Regions from separate parts of the Bacillus sp. BC08 genome, predicted to be linked through region 2. Evidence: riboswitches for the same ligand, from Rfam matches in the RefSeq annotation. Region 2 holds a riboswitch; each other region holds the start of a gene.
What was found. A riboswitch is a leader RNA that binds a small molecule or an ion and turns the genes downstream of it on or off. The one in region 2 is predicted to bind thiamine pyrophosphate.
Positions count from the first base shown of each region.

Region 1: it holds a riboswitch for thiamine pyrophosphate, as region 2 does, so the genes downstream of both, tenA (thiaminase II) here and ACXVYO_RS18300 (energy-coupled thiamine transporter ThiT) in region 2, are expected to answer to the same signal.
Region 3: it holds a riboswitch for thiamine pyrophosphate, as region 2 does, so the genes downstream of both, thiC (phosphomethylpyrimidine synthase ThiC) here and ACXVYO_RS18300 (energy-coupled thiamine transporter ThiT) in region 2, are expected to answer to the same signal.
Region 4: it holds a riboswitch for thiamine pyrophosphate, as region 2 does, so the genes downstream of both, thiM (hydroxyethylthiazole kinase) here and ACXVYO_RS18300 (energy-coupled thiamine transporter ThiT) in region 2, are expected to answer to the same signal.

Region 1 is NZ_JBTGPA010000031.1:528,536-531,740, reverse strand. Features, by position in the region: gene pdxR (MocR-like pyridoxine biosynthesis transcription factor PdxR) at 1-77, shown strand, start outside; gene ddlB (D-alanine--D-alanine ligase) at 82-996, shown strand; TPP riboswitch at 1,071-1,176, shown strand; gene tenA (thiaminase II) at 1,300-1,989, shown strand; gene ACXVYO_RS13405 (heterocycloanthracin/sonorensin family bacteriocin) at 2,320-2,658, shown strand; gene ACXVYO_RS13400 (homoserine dehydrogenase) at 3,026-3,205, shown strand, end outside.
Region 2 is NZ_JBTGPA010000035.1:63,633-66,837, reverse strand. Features, by position in the region: gene feoB (ferrous iron transport protein B) at 1-546, opposite strand, end outside; gene ACXVYO_RS18305 (FeoA family protein) at 543-770, opposite strand; TPP riboswitch at 965-1,066, shown strand; gene ACXVYO_RS18300 (energy-coupled thiamine transporter ThiT) at 1,153-1,824, shown strand; gene ACXVYO_RS18295 (sensor histidine kinase) at 2,033-3,205, opposite strand, start outside.
Region 3 is NZ_JBTGPA010000040.1:41,205-44,409, reverse strand. Features, by position in the region: gene thiC (phosphomethylpyrimidine synthase ThiC) at 1-1,230, opposite strand, end outside; TPP riboswitch at 1,343-1,458, opposite strand; gene lldP (L-lactate permease) at 1,530-3,188, opposite strand.
Region 4 is NZ_JBTGPA010000030.1:101,553-104,757, forward strand. Features, by position in the region: gene ACXVYO_RS10160 (anaerobic C4-dicarboxylate transporter family protein) at 1-335, shown strand, start outside; gene thiE (thiamine phosphate synthase) at 459-1,118, opposite strand; gene thiM (hydroxyethylthiazole kinase) at 1,135-1,941, opposite strand; TPP riboswitch at 2,014-2,123, opposite strand; gene topB (DNA topoisomerase III) at 2,352-3,205, shown strand, end outside.

The DNA of each region.
Region 1 (3,205 bases), on a different contig from region 2:
CACGTTTAAAAGAAGAAGAAATAGTTCGGGGAATCAAAATAATTGGTGATACAATAAAAAATGAAATTTGGAGTTGAGGAAATGAGAATTGGCGTTATTATGGGGGGAGTATCCTCTGAAAAACAAGTATCAATTATGACTGGAAATGAAATAATTGCAAATTTAGATAAAAATAAATATGAAATCGTACCAATTACGTTAAATGAAAAAATGGATTTAATCGAAAAAGCGAAAGATATTGATTTTGCATTGCTCGCATTACACGGAAAATACGGAGAAGATGGGACAGTTCAAGGAACACTTGAAAGTTTAGGTATTCCTTATAGCGGCAGCAATATGTTATCTAGCGGTATATGTATGGATAAAAATATTTCGAAAAAGATTTTACGTTATGAAGGAATAGAAACGCCAGATTGGATTGAACTTACAAAAATGGAGGATCTAAATCTTGAGGAACTAAATAAGTTAGGATTTCCGTTAGTGGTAAAACCAAACTCTGGTGGCTCAAGTGTCGGGGTAAAGATTGTCTATAATAAAGACGAATTAATTTCAATGCTGGAAACTGTATTCGAATGGGATTCTGAAGTAGTAATTGAGAAATATATAAAAGGTGACGAGATTACATGTTCTATTTTTGATGGAAAACAGTTACCTATCATTTCGATTCAACATGCTGCTGAGTTCTTTGATTACAATGCGAAATATGATGATACTAGTACAATTGAAGAGGTTATCGAACTTCCAGCTGAACTTAAGGAACGTGTAAACAAGGCTTCACTGGCTTGCTATAAAGCATTAAAGTGCAGCGTTTATGCAAGGGTGGATATGATGGTGAAGGATGGTATTCCATATGTAATGGAGATTAATACATTACCAGGGATGACGAAAGCGAGTTTACTACCAAAAAGTGCAGCTGCAGCGGGAATTGAATATAGTAAACTATTAGATATGATTATTGAAACTTCATTAAGAGTAAGAAAAGAAGAAGGCTTTTAAGTAGAGGTATCATGAATAATTTTTGACAGTTACATGAAGTATGTTATGATGAATACAATACGAAAATTAAATATTTTATCCACTAGGGGGGCCTATTATAGGCTGAGATCAAATTGGAATTTGAGACTCTTAGTACCTGATCTGGTTAATGCCAGCGTAGGGAAGTGGGAAAGACATTGCTATTTTATGAATAAAAACTGTCAATTTCACTTTCTTTACGCCTGTAAAGAAAGTTTTTTTGTTTTACAGATTTAATAATGGTGGGTAAATACTTAAATTTCATACATAATTGGAGGGATTCAAATGACTTTTTCACAATCATTACGTAAAGAAGTAGACTCAATTTGGGAAGCTAGTTTTCATCATCCTTTTGTAAAAAAGCTTGGTGAAGGAACGTTAGATTTAGCTAGTTTTCGCTATTATGTGCTTCAAGATTCGTATTATTTGAGTCACTTTGCTAGAGTACAAACTTTAGGAGCTGCAAAAGCATTGGAATTAGAAACGACAGCTCGTATGGCACACCATGCTCAAAATACATATGAAGCAGAATTATCCTTACATGAAAATTTTGCGAAGAAACTAGGGATTACACAAGAAGAAAAAGATAATTTTATCCCTGCTCCAACTGCATACGCATATACTTCACATATGTATCGTGCTGCGTATGAAGGGCATTTAGGTGATATCATTGCAGCAATTTTACCTTGTTATTGGTTGTATTATGAAATTGGTGAGCGTTTAAAAGAGTGTCAGCCAGAAGAACCAATTTATAACGAATGGATTTCTGCTTACGGATCTGATTGGTTCCGTACATTAGTTGAAGAGCAAATTACACGGTTAGATACTATCGCTGAAAAAGTAACAGAGGCAGACCGAAATCGAATGAAACAACATTTTATTATTAGCAGTCAATATGAATATTCATTTTGGGAAATGGCTTATACATTAGAAGAGTGGCCAGCGAGTACAGAAGAGAAAAACGTAATAGGATAAAGAGAAGAGGTATCGCAAAAGGCGCATCAATCTAAGTGCGTCTTTTTTTAATTTATCCCGCTTTAATGGGCAGCCCGATTGACGAGGGCTGATAATCAGTGGGGGATGAAGAAAACCCCCACTGATTAAAGTTTCACTTTATAAAAATGAGCCCGTGGAAAAATAACCGAAAAATAGGTACATGAACAAGGTGCATCATCTAGTGATAGGTCATATTTTGTAGGTGTACGTATTGAACTTAGTTTATAGCGCTATTTCTACTTAGATTTAACGAACAGAAATATAGGAAAGCATTGAAAAGGTTGAAGTTTATAAATGGAGGTCATAAAAATGAATAAGTTTCAACAAGAACTACAAGCGTTAAGCCTTAATGATTACCAGTCTGGAAATATTGTGTATTGGGACCAGCAAAACCAATATCCATATTACTATATTGAAGATGCTGTTCGTCGCTGTGGAGGTTGTGGTGGTCGTTGTGGCGGTTGTGCGGGTCGCTGTGGTGGATTTCGTTGTGGTGGGTTCCGTTGTATTGGTTGCTTCGGTTGTTTTGGTTGTGGAGGCTGTGGCGGTTGTGGAGGCTGTAGTAGCTGTGGTAGTTGTTCTAATTGTTTTGGTGGTTTTAATGGTACTACTGATACAACTGGTACTATTGTAACATATGAATATTGATAGGAGAAAAAGGAATCCATTAGTGAAGCATTATATAATTTTTATAAAAGAATTTAATTAAAACACATATAGCATTCAAGTGAAAGAAAGATATTTAGATTTTTAGTTGTAAATCAAGATAAAATCGAAAAAGCAATGACTAGATTTAAAACCTAATCATTGCTTTTTCATATTTTTATCATCAAATAAGAAATCTGTTGCTTCTAGTTAGTGGGTAGCGAAAGAAATTATTACAACTATGTAAGGTTAATGTAATGTTAATCAATAGTAAAAGAATATACTTGAGTGTATTTTAAATAAGATTTAAAAGTACTGTTTATTTTTTTAATATTGGGGTAAGTAAAATTTTATTAGGAAGTGTATTAAAATGATTGAACTTAAATCTATTATCCATTCGTACAAACTAAAGAGAAAAATAGCAAGGGATTTATACGGAAACAGAGATGAATTGACACTGTTATTAAATGAATTTAATAACATGAAACACACAGTAACATGTGAAAAAAAGAAAAATAATATATTATCTCGTTTACAATTAATTTATCAG
Region 2 (3,205 bases):
AATTACCTGTCCAATTCCTTCATCCATCTGTACACCATATGAAATAATGAATGGCTTTTTCTCGTTTTTATCATTTTCTTTAAGAGTAGCAAGTAGTTCTTCACAGCCTTTTCCGCTTCTTGCAACGACAGGAACGACTGTTACACCTAATCGTTCTGATAATCGTTTTACATCAATTACAATGCCTCTTTGCTTTGCCACATCAACCATATTTAATCCGATTGAGACTGGCTTTCCAAATTCAAGTAATTGCAGCGTTAAATGCATGTTTCGCTCGAATTGTGAAGAATCCACTATATTTAACATATGATGAAATTCATCTGTTAGTAGAAAATTTGTAACGACACCTTCATCACGCGAAACTGGATTCAAATCATAAACACCTGGTAAATCAATTAATGTCCCTTGCTTATCTTTTAATTTACCAACTTTCTTTTCTACTGTTACACCGCTCCAGTTCCCTACATACTCATAAGAACCAGTAAGTGCATTAAATAATGATGTCTTCCCTGTATTTGGATTCCCTAGCAAAGCTACCTTATTCACGCTAATTCCACCTTTATCATTTTCGCGTCACAATGACGAATACTAATTAACTGTCCACGACACTCCAATGTACAAGGACCTTTGAACATCGCCTTTTGCTTCATGCGAAGTTCGCTTCCTTCAGAAAGACCGAAAGCAGCCAATCTTCTCTTTAGTAAATAATCTAAAGACTGAACACTTTTCACTAGCACTTTCTCACCGATTTTAATATCTACTAAGCTCATAACCTTCCCCCTCAGAAGAGAATGATAATTATTTTCAGAAAAATTATAGCACACTCTATTTCAATTGGACTATACCCTTTTGCTTCATATTTATTAACATTTCACTACAATTCTATTTCAATAATTGTCATACTACATTCGTTTGCCATTCTCATCCATTTCGCTTACAATAAACAATAGCAAATAAAGAATCTCGTTATCACTGGGGGAGCCATGCCGCTGAGAGGGAACACTTCGTTCCGACCCTTCGAACCTGTTAGTTAATGCTAACGCAGGGATTGTGCAAACGTCCGAAATACATACCTCTTTTTTATTTACGTATTTCGTATCCTCCTATGATATCTATTCTTTTTTGTACAACTTGGATTTAGGGGGAGACAACATGCGTAACACCAATTTACAAGCGATGATCGAATCTGCAATTCTTGCAGCCTTCGCCTTGGTCATCGACATTTTACCACTTTCAATCAAACTATCAGCAACAGGCGGTTCCATCTCATTCGCTATGATTCCTATTTTTATTATCGCATACCGCTGGGGCTTCAAAATGGCTTTCTTAGGAGGCTTAATTTGGGGATTATTACAAATTGTCGTAGGCGATGCCATTATCGTCACACCAATTCAAGTACTAATTGAATACTTCGTTGCTTTCGCATTCATTGGATTTGCTGGTCTATTCTATCGTCCAATTCAAAAAGCACTTTTAACATCCAATGAAAATAGCTTAGAACAATCCAGTTTAAGTAGCCGTAAAGACAAACCTTTACAAAAACAAAACGAAGGAAAGAAAGTTATTGGTTACATTATTCTTGCTACATTTGTTGGTAGCTTCGCTCGCTACTTCTGTCACTTTATCGCTGGAATTATTTTCTGGGGACAATATGCACCAAAAGGTCAATCAGCAGTTCTATATTCTTTAATATTTAACGGTAGCACAATGATTGGTTCCTATATTCTATGTACCGTTTTACTTATCTTTTTATTTCTTACTTCACCACGTTTATTCAAAAGCATCAATGCTTATCAACTGAACTCGAAGAAAAAGAGCGCTTAATGAGCGCTCTTTTTTTCATATCGTAATATCGATTAAAAATACAATAAATGCACAAAAGAAAATAAATACCATTATACTTAGCCACTTGCTATGCACGGTTCATCGACTCCTTACATAACCTCATTTTCTAACCAGATTATATCGCTTAAAAATAAAGATTAGGTAAAGATAATATGAAAATAAGTTAAAAAAGCGTAGATTACATTGTCTACGCTTTTTTCGATAAATAGAAGTAAAATAATACACCATCTTCTGTATTTTCTGCCCCATATTCAGCATCATGTAGTTCTAAAATGTTCTTTGAAATGGCAAGCCCAAGCCCCGTCCCACCTTGTGAACGCTGACGAGCTGTATCCACGCGATAAAAACGATCCCAAATTTTATCTAATTGTTCTTCTTCAATGTGAGTACCTTTATTTTCAATACATACTTTTATACAATCTTTTTCATCTATTGTAGAAATAATAATATCTTCTTTATTTGGTGTATAACGTATGGCATTCGTAATGAAGTTCACGATGACTTGTTCAATCCGTCCTTGATTTGCGACTACTTCAAATGAGCATATATTTTTATGCACATGCAGTTCTTTTTTCTCTATGTCCACAGAAAGGTGTTCACATATATCTTCAATTACTGTATCAATATAAAATGGATCCTTTTTCATTTTATATGTGCCTGACTCAAATTTAGCTAACTCCAGCATATCCAAAATTAAAGTATCCATTTTGTCTACTTCTCGTTCCATCGCTTGAAAATAGTACTCTTTTTTATGCTCAGCTACTCCATCTTTTAAAATAGAAATACAGCTTTTCATAATACTCAGCGGTGTTTTTAGTTCATGCGAAACACCAGAAATGAATTCTTTCCGCGTATTTTCTAACTTTCTTTCCTTTTCAATATCTTCTTCTAACTGTCCAATATGCGAATGGAGTTTATTCGATAGCACATTAATATTTTTCGATAAATCCCCAATTTCATCTTTTGAAGTAATCGGTATTTTTTCTGTGAAATCTAAGTGCGCTATTTTCTTCGTTGTATCATTTATTTTTAATAACGGCTTTGCAATTTGTTTAGAGTAATAGAACGAAGCTAGAAAAATGAGAACGACTACAAATGCAATGATGTAAATGTAGTAATCTTGCACCATTTGTACAGCTTCATCTACAGGTTGTAAGGAAGCCATCGCATATATATATGTTACAGATCCATCTTTTTCTTTTATCGGTTTCATTAATAATTTATATTTTATATCATTTTTTTCATAATCCATTGTCTTTGTTGAATATTCTATTTGATTACTCTCTTTTAGTACTACATCCGTTTGAAATTCTTTTATACTATCCAAAAATAAAGTGTTTTTATAAATTGGATTTACGGG
Region 3 (3,205 bases), on a different contig from region 2:
GCCCTGACAAATATCAAGCTCTTTCTCCATATTCTCTTTAATTAAATGCATCGGTACATGCCCAGGTCCTTCAATCATCACTTGCACATCATGTTTCCAAGCAATCTTCGTTAATTCACCAAGTGTTTCAAGCTCAGAAAACTGTGCTTCGTCATTTGCATCTGCAATCGAACCTGGACGTAATCCATCTCCAAGAGAGAACGAAACGTCGTACTGCTTCATAATTTCACATATTTCTTCAAAATGAGTGTATAAGAAGTTTTCTTTATGATGGAATAAACACCACTGTGCCATAATTGAACCACCACGTGAAACGATACCTGTCGTACGCTTTGCAGTAATCGGAATGTAACGGAGTAATACGCCTGCGTGAATCGTAAAGTAATCAACACCTTGCTCCGCTTGCTCAATTAACGTATCACGATACACTTCCCACGTTAAATCTTCTGCAATTCCGTTTACTTTTTCCAGCGCTTGATAGATCGGTACAGTTCCGACTGGTACAGGCGCATTACGAATAATCCACTCACGCGTCGTATGAATATTTTTACCTGTAGATAAATCCATAATCGTATCCGCACCCCAGCGCGTTGCCCACGTCATCTTCTCTACTTCTTCTGCAATAGAAGAAGAGACAGCAGAGTTTCCGATATTTGCATTGACCTTCACGTGGAAATTACGTCCGATAATCATCGGCTCTGCTTCCGGATGGTTAATATTCGCTGGTAAAATGGCACGGCCTTCTGCGATTTCCTTACGAACAAACTCAGGCTCCACTCCTTCACGAATCGCAACATATTCCATCTCAGACGTAATGATGCCATTACGTGCATAATGCATTTGCGTAACGTTTGCCCCTTGCTTCGCTCTAAGCGGCTGGCGATCCATTTGCGGAAAAACAGGTGTATGTTTCGAAGCCACTTTTACACCGTCATCCTCTGGTTTCACTTCGCGCCCTTCGTATGCTTCTACATCTCCGCGCTCCAGAATCCAAGAATGGCGCGGCGTTGGAATCCCCTTTTCCAGCTCCACTTTATACGCAGGATCTGTATAAGGACCGCTCGTATCATATACACGAATTGGCGGATTCGGAATGCCGTTCGTTTCACTTTGTTCAATCTCGCGCATCGGCACTTTCATACCCGCGCGTGGTCCATCCACATACACTTTCTTACTTCCTGGTAAACTCGATTTCAATTCAATTTGCTCAGCTGAAACAGACTGTTTCATAACCTTTGTTGCCCCCCTGTACGTGACAAGGACAAGATATGGCCAGCGTATGCCAAAATAAAAAGAGCCAGGTCCATAAAAAAATAAGGACCTGGCTCATAAAGACATCATTATGTAAAGCCGTTAACTTCCCTACGCTGGTACGAGCCAGATCAGGTCCAAAGGGTTAAGAAGTTCACGCGCTTCTCTCTCAGCCTACGCATACGTTAGGCACCCCTAGTTTATCACTGATTTAATTTTCAATACTTTCCCATCATACACTATAATCTGAAAAATGAAAAGTTTATTTCTTTTGTTGTTTATGGAATCATCCATGTTAAATAATATGCCTGTACATACGTCATAATACCAACAATAATTACGAAGAATAAACTATGCTTCACTGTAAAGCGGAATAAATCTGATTCCTTTCCAGCAAGTCCCACTGCAGCACAAGCAATTGCAATCGATTGCGGAGAAATCATTTTTCCAGTTACACCGCCCGTTGTATTTGCTGCAACGAGAAGTACTTCAGATACACCGACTTGCTGCGCTGTAATCGCTTGTAAATTCGAGAACAGTGCATTCGCTGACGTATCGGATCCTGTTAAAAATACACCGATCCAGCCTAAGAATGGTGAGAAGAACGGGAATAGTCCGCCTGTTCCTGCAAGTGCTAACGCTAATGTAGAAGATAAACCAGAATAGTTTGCGATAAATGCGAATCCTAATACAAATCCGATAGATAGAATTGGCATCTTAAGCTCATTTAGCGTTTCTTTAAATGTTACTACTGCATCTTTTGCACTCATTTTCAAAATAAAGATCGAAATGATACAAGCAATTAAAATTGCTGTTCCCGTCGCTGATAAAACATCGAATTTCAAGATTGCTTCATAAGGCGTCGGTTTATTTACAATTGGCTCTGCTTTCATTACTAGATTGTGTAAGCCTGGAACCTCAAACTTAAACACAAGGCTTTCTAATGCGCCACCTGGAGCAAATAACGCTTTGAAGAAACTTTGGCTCCAAATGACTACCATTACAGTTAAAATAATGAATGGAGACCATGCCTTTACTACTTTCCCTACTGTTAGTTTCGGCATAGATGTTGCTGTCGTCGCAGCTACTTCACTATTTGCTTCTTTAGACTGATAGATTTCTTTCGGCTGCCAAACTTTTAAGAATAGCGATAAACTCACTAAACTTACAAGTGCTGACGTAATATCCGGAAGTTCTGGTCCTAAGAACGTCGCTGTAATGAACTGCGTAATTGCAAATGAGCTCCCCGCTACAAATAGAGCTGGCCATGTTTGTCTTACTCCTTTAAATCCATCCATTAAAAATACGATAAAGAACGGAACAAATAATGATAGAAACGGTAATTGATGTCCAGCCATTTGTCCAATTTTATGTGGATCAATACCAGTTACTTGTCCAGCAACTGTAATCGGAATTCCCATCGCTCCGAACGCTACTGGCGCCGTATTTGCGATTAAACAAAGACCCGCTGCATATAAAGGATTTAATCCAAGACCTGCAAGAAGTGCTGCCGTAATCGCTACTGGTGCACCAAATCCTGCTGCCCCTTCCAAAAACGCTCCAAATGAAAAACCGATTAAAATAACGAGTAAACGATGGTCATTTGTAATGGATAAGACAGATGCACGAATAACATCGAATTGACCTGTTTTTACAGATATTTTATATAAAAATACCGACATAATGATAATCCAAGCAATCGGCCATAGTCCGTATAAGAAACCATATCCGGTCGCTGCCATCGCCATCGTGAACGGCATCTTATAAGCGAATAACGCCACTAAAATTGTGAGTACAACTGTAATAAACCCTGCCACATACCCCTTCATGCGGAAAACTGCTAAAGCTAAGAAAAAAAAGATAATCGGAATAAGTGCGACCGCTGCCGAAATCCAAATGTTTCCGAACGGATCATAAACTTGTGTCCATGTGTTCATTGTTCTCTCCCCCTAAA
Region 4 (3,205 bases), on a different contig from region 2:
AACACCTAGTAACAAGTGCACCATGGCTATTTGCCATCGCATTATTCATTCTATCTATTTTACTATACAGTCAAGCCGCAACAGTACGTGCTTTAATGCCTCTTGGATTATCACTCGGTATTCCACCAGCACTACTAATCGCGATGTTCCCTGCAGTAAATGGATACTTCTTCATTCCAAACTATGGAACAATTGTTGCTGCCATTAACTTTGATCGCACTGGTACAACTGGCATTGGTAAATATGTTTTAAACCATAGCTTTATGATTCCAGGTCTAATCGCAACGTTCACTTCTATCGGAATTGGAATGCTCTTAATTTCAATTATGTTTTAAAGAAAAAGCACAAACCTACAATTGTAAAAGGTTTGTGCTTTTTTAATCAAACGTTTGTTTAAATATTTTTAACCGACCATTCTTCCATTATGTTCTTTACTATTTGTGTGAAGTTTCTTTTTCCTACAAACTCCTGTTTACTTCCTCCACTAACTTCTTCGTACTTTCATACGCAGATTCCGCTAAACTAATCGCAGAAATAACTGAAACACCGTCCGCCCCTGCTTCTATAACTGAAGCTGTATTTTCAATTGTAATGCCACCAATCCCAACGATTGGTGTTGTAATTCCTTGTTCTCTAAAATGAGCTAAACCTTTCGTTCCTTGAACTGCTTTCGTATCTTTTTTCGTACTCGTTGGAAAAACAGGGCCAACACCTAAATAATCAGCTCCGTTTTCAATTGCCCAGCGTGCTTCTTCAATTGTATGTGTAGATACACCAACAATTTTATCCCCCATTTTTTCACGAACAGAAGTAATTCCTTCATCATCTTGTCCAACATGCACGCCATCTGCATCTAACTCGATAGCTAGTTCCACATCATCATTTACAATGAATGGGACACCGTACTCCTTACAAATCGCTTGTAATTCTTTTGCGAAACAAATACGTTTCTCTCCCGTTAAAGCCCCTTCCCCTTTTTCACGGAATTGAAAAATTGTTATACCGCCTTCAAGTGCACCTCTCAACACTTGTAGTGGCTCCTTCGTACAATTGTTACTTCCCATAATAAAGTATACTGATAACAATCTAGACATTTCAGCCTTTGTAATACGCGACATCTAATTTCCCTCCTTACTATATAAGCTCAATCTTCCCATACTTCTCAATATCATCTGAAGTTGTATTCGCTAACTGATTTAAAAATTCAATTTGGAAACTACCAGGTCCCTGCTCCACTGTCTTAGCAGCTGCCAGTTCCGCAGCTACACCATAAAACGTTAATGCAGCTACTGCTGCCTTTACATAATCCTTTTCTACTGCTACAAATGCTCCTATTACAGAAGTTAGTAAACAACCAGTTCCCGTAACTTTCGTTAAAATAGGGTGACCATTTCGAACAAGAATCGTTCGCTCTCCATCTGTAACAACATCTTCTTTTCCAGTAATCACCGCAACTGTATTTAATTCATCAGCTGCCTGCCTTGCAATACTTACGACATTTCCATTTCCAGCACCGACGTCTACCCCTTTGATTTCCCATCTCTCATTAATAACGTTCGCTATTTCAGCTGCATTTCCACGGATAATCGCTAAATCAATTTCGGCCGGAATATGTCTCGCAACTTCTGTTCGATACGATGTTGCTCCTGCACCAACTGGATCAAACAATACTGGTACATTGTTCACATTTGCTGATTTACTCGCAAGTAACATCGCTTCTACTTCTTCAGGACGAAGTGTCCCCATATTTAATACTAACGCTCCAGCAATGCTAGCCATTTCTGCCACTTCTTCTTTTGCATACGCCATTACAGGCGATGCCCCTAACGCTAACAAACCGTTAGCTGTAAAGTTTGTTACAACAACATTTGTAATATTATGAACGAGCGGATTAGATTCTCTCACCAAATCCACTACTTTACTAATTTCTTTCATATTCATTCTTCTCATCCCCTAACTATAGTGATGGGAGATACACAAAAAGACACTTTGCGCGTACGCAAAGTGCCTGAACATGTGCTTTTACACTCTCCCTACGCTGGCATTATCCAACAGGTTCAAATGGTCAATGACGGATTAGTCATACTCTCAGTTTGCATCCACAAACTCCCATGTGTTTAGTATTCATCTACTTCAAAGTCTACTCTTATTCTAGTAAAATAACAAGTTCTTTCCTTTTATAGAATGATAGAGATCATAACTCTCCTGATTCAACCATTCTTCTCCTTTATATAAGTAAAACTCTCACACGTATATTTCATCACAAATAACTCAAACCGTCAGCAAGACTGAATAGAACAAAGATGTATGCTATATTTAACGTATGGAAATTTGAAAGGATGTTTTTAAATATGGCAAAAAGTATTGTAATTGCTGAAAAACCTTCTGTTGCACGTGATATCGCACGTGTACTGAAATGTGATAAAAAAGGGAACGGCTATCTTGAAGGTAGTAAATATATTGTTACTTGGGCTTTAGGTCATCTCGTTACATTAGCTGATCCAGAAAGCTATGATGTGAAATATAAACAATGGAATTTAGAAGATTTACCGATGCTACCTGAGCGTTTGAAATTAACGGTTATTAAACAAACAGGGAAGCAATTTAATGCTGTGAAGAGTCAGCTTCTTAGAAAAGATGTAAATGACATTATTGTAGCGACAGATGCTGGACGTGAGGGAGAATTAGTCGCTCGTTGGATTATTGATAAGGTTCGAGTTAACAAACCAATCAAACGTCTATGGATTTCATCTGTTACTGATAAAGCGATTAAAGATGGATTCGCTAATTTAAAACCAGGTAAAGCATATGACAATTTATACGCTTCAGCAGTTGCACGTTCAGAAGCTGACTGGTATATCGGTCTTAACGCGACTCGCGCTTTAACGACTCGCTTTAATGCCCAGCTGAATTGCGGCCGTGTACAAACACCTACTGTCGCTATGATTGCTAATCGTGAAGATGAAATAAAGAACTTCAAAGCTCAAACTTACTACGGCATCGAAGCACAAACGACGAATCAGTTAAAGCTGACTTGGCAAGATGCTAACGGTAATAGCCGCAGTTTTAATAAAGAAAAAATTGATGGCATTGTAAAAGGTTTAGATAAGCATAATGCTACTGTTGTGGAAATTGATAAAAAACAGAAGAAGTCATTCTCTCCTGGTCTTTACGATTTAACTGAATTACAACGTGATGCAAATAA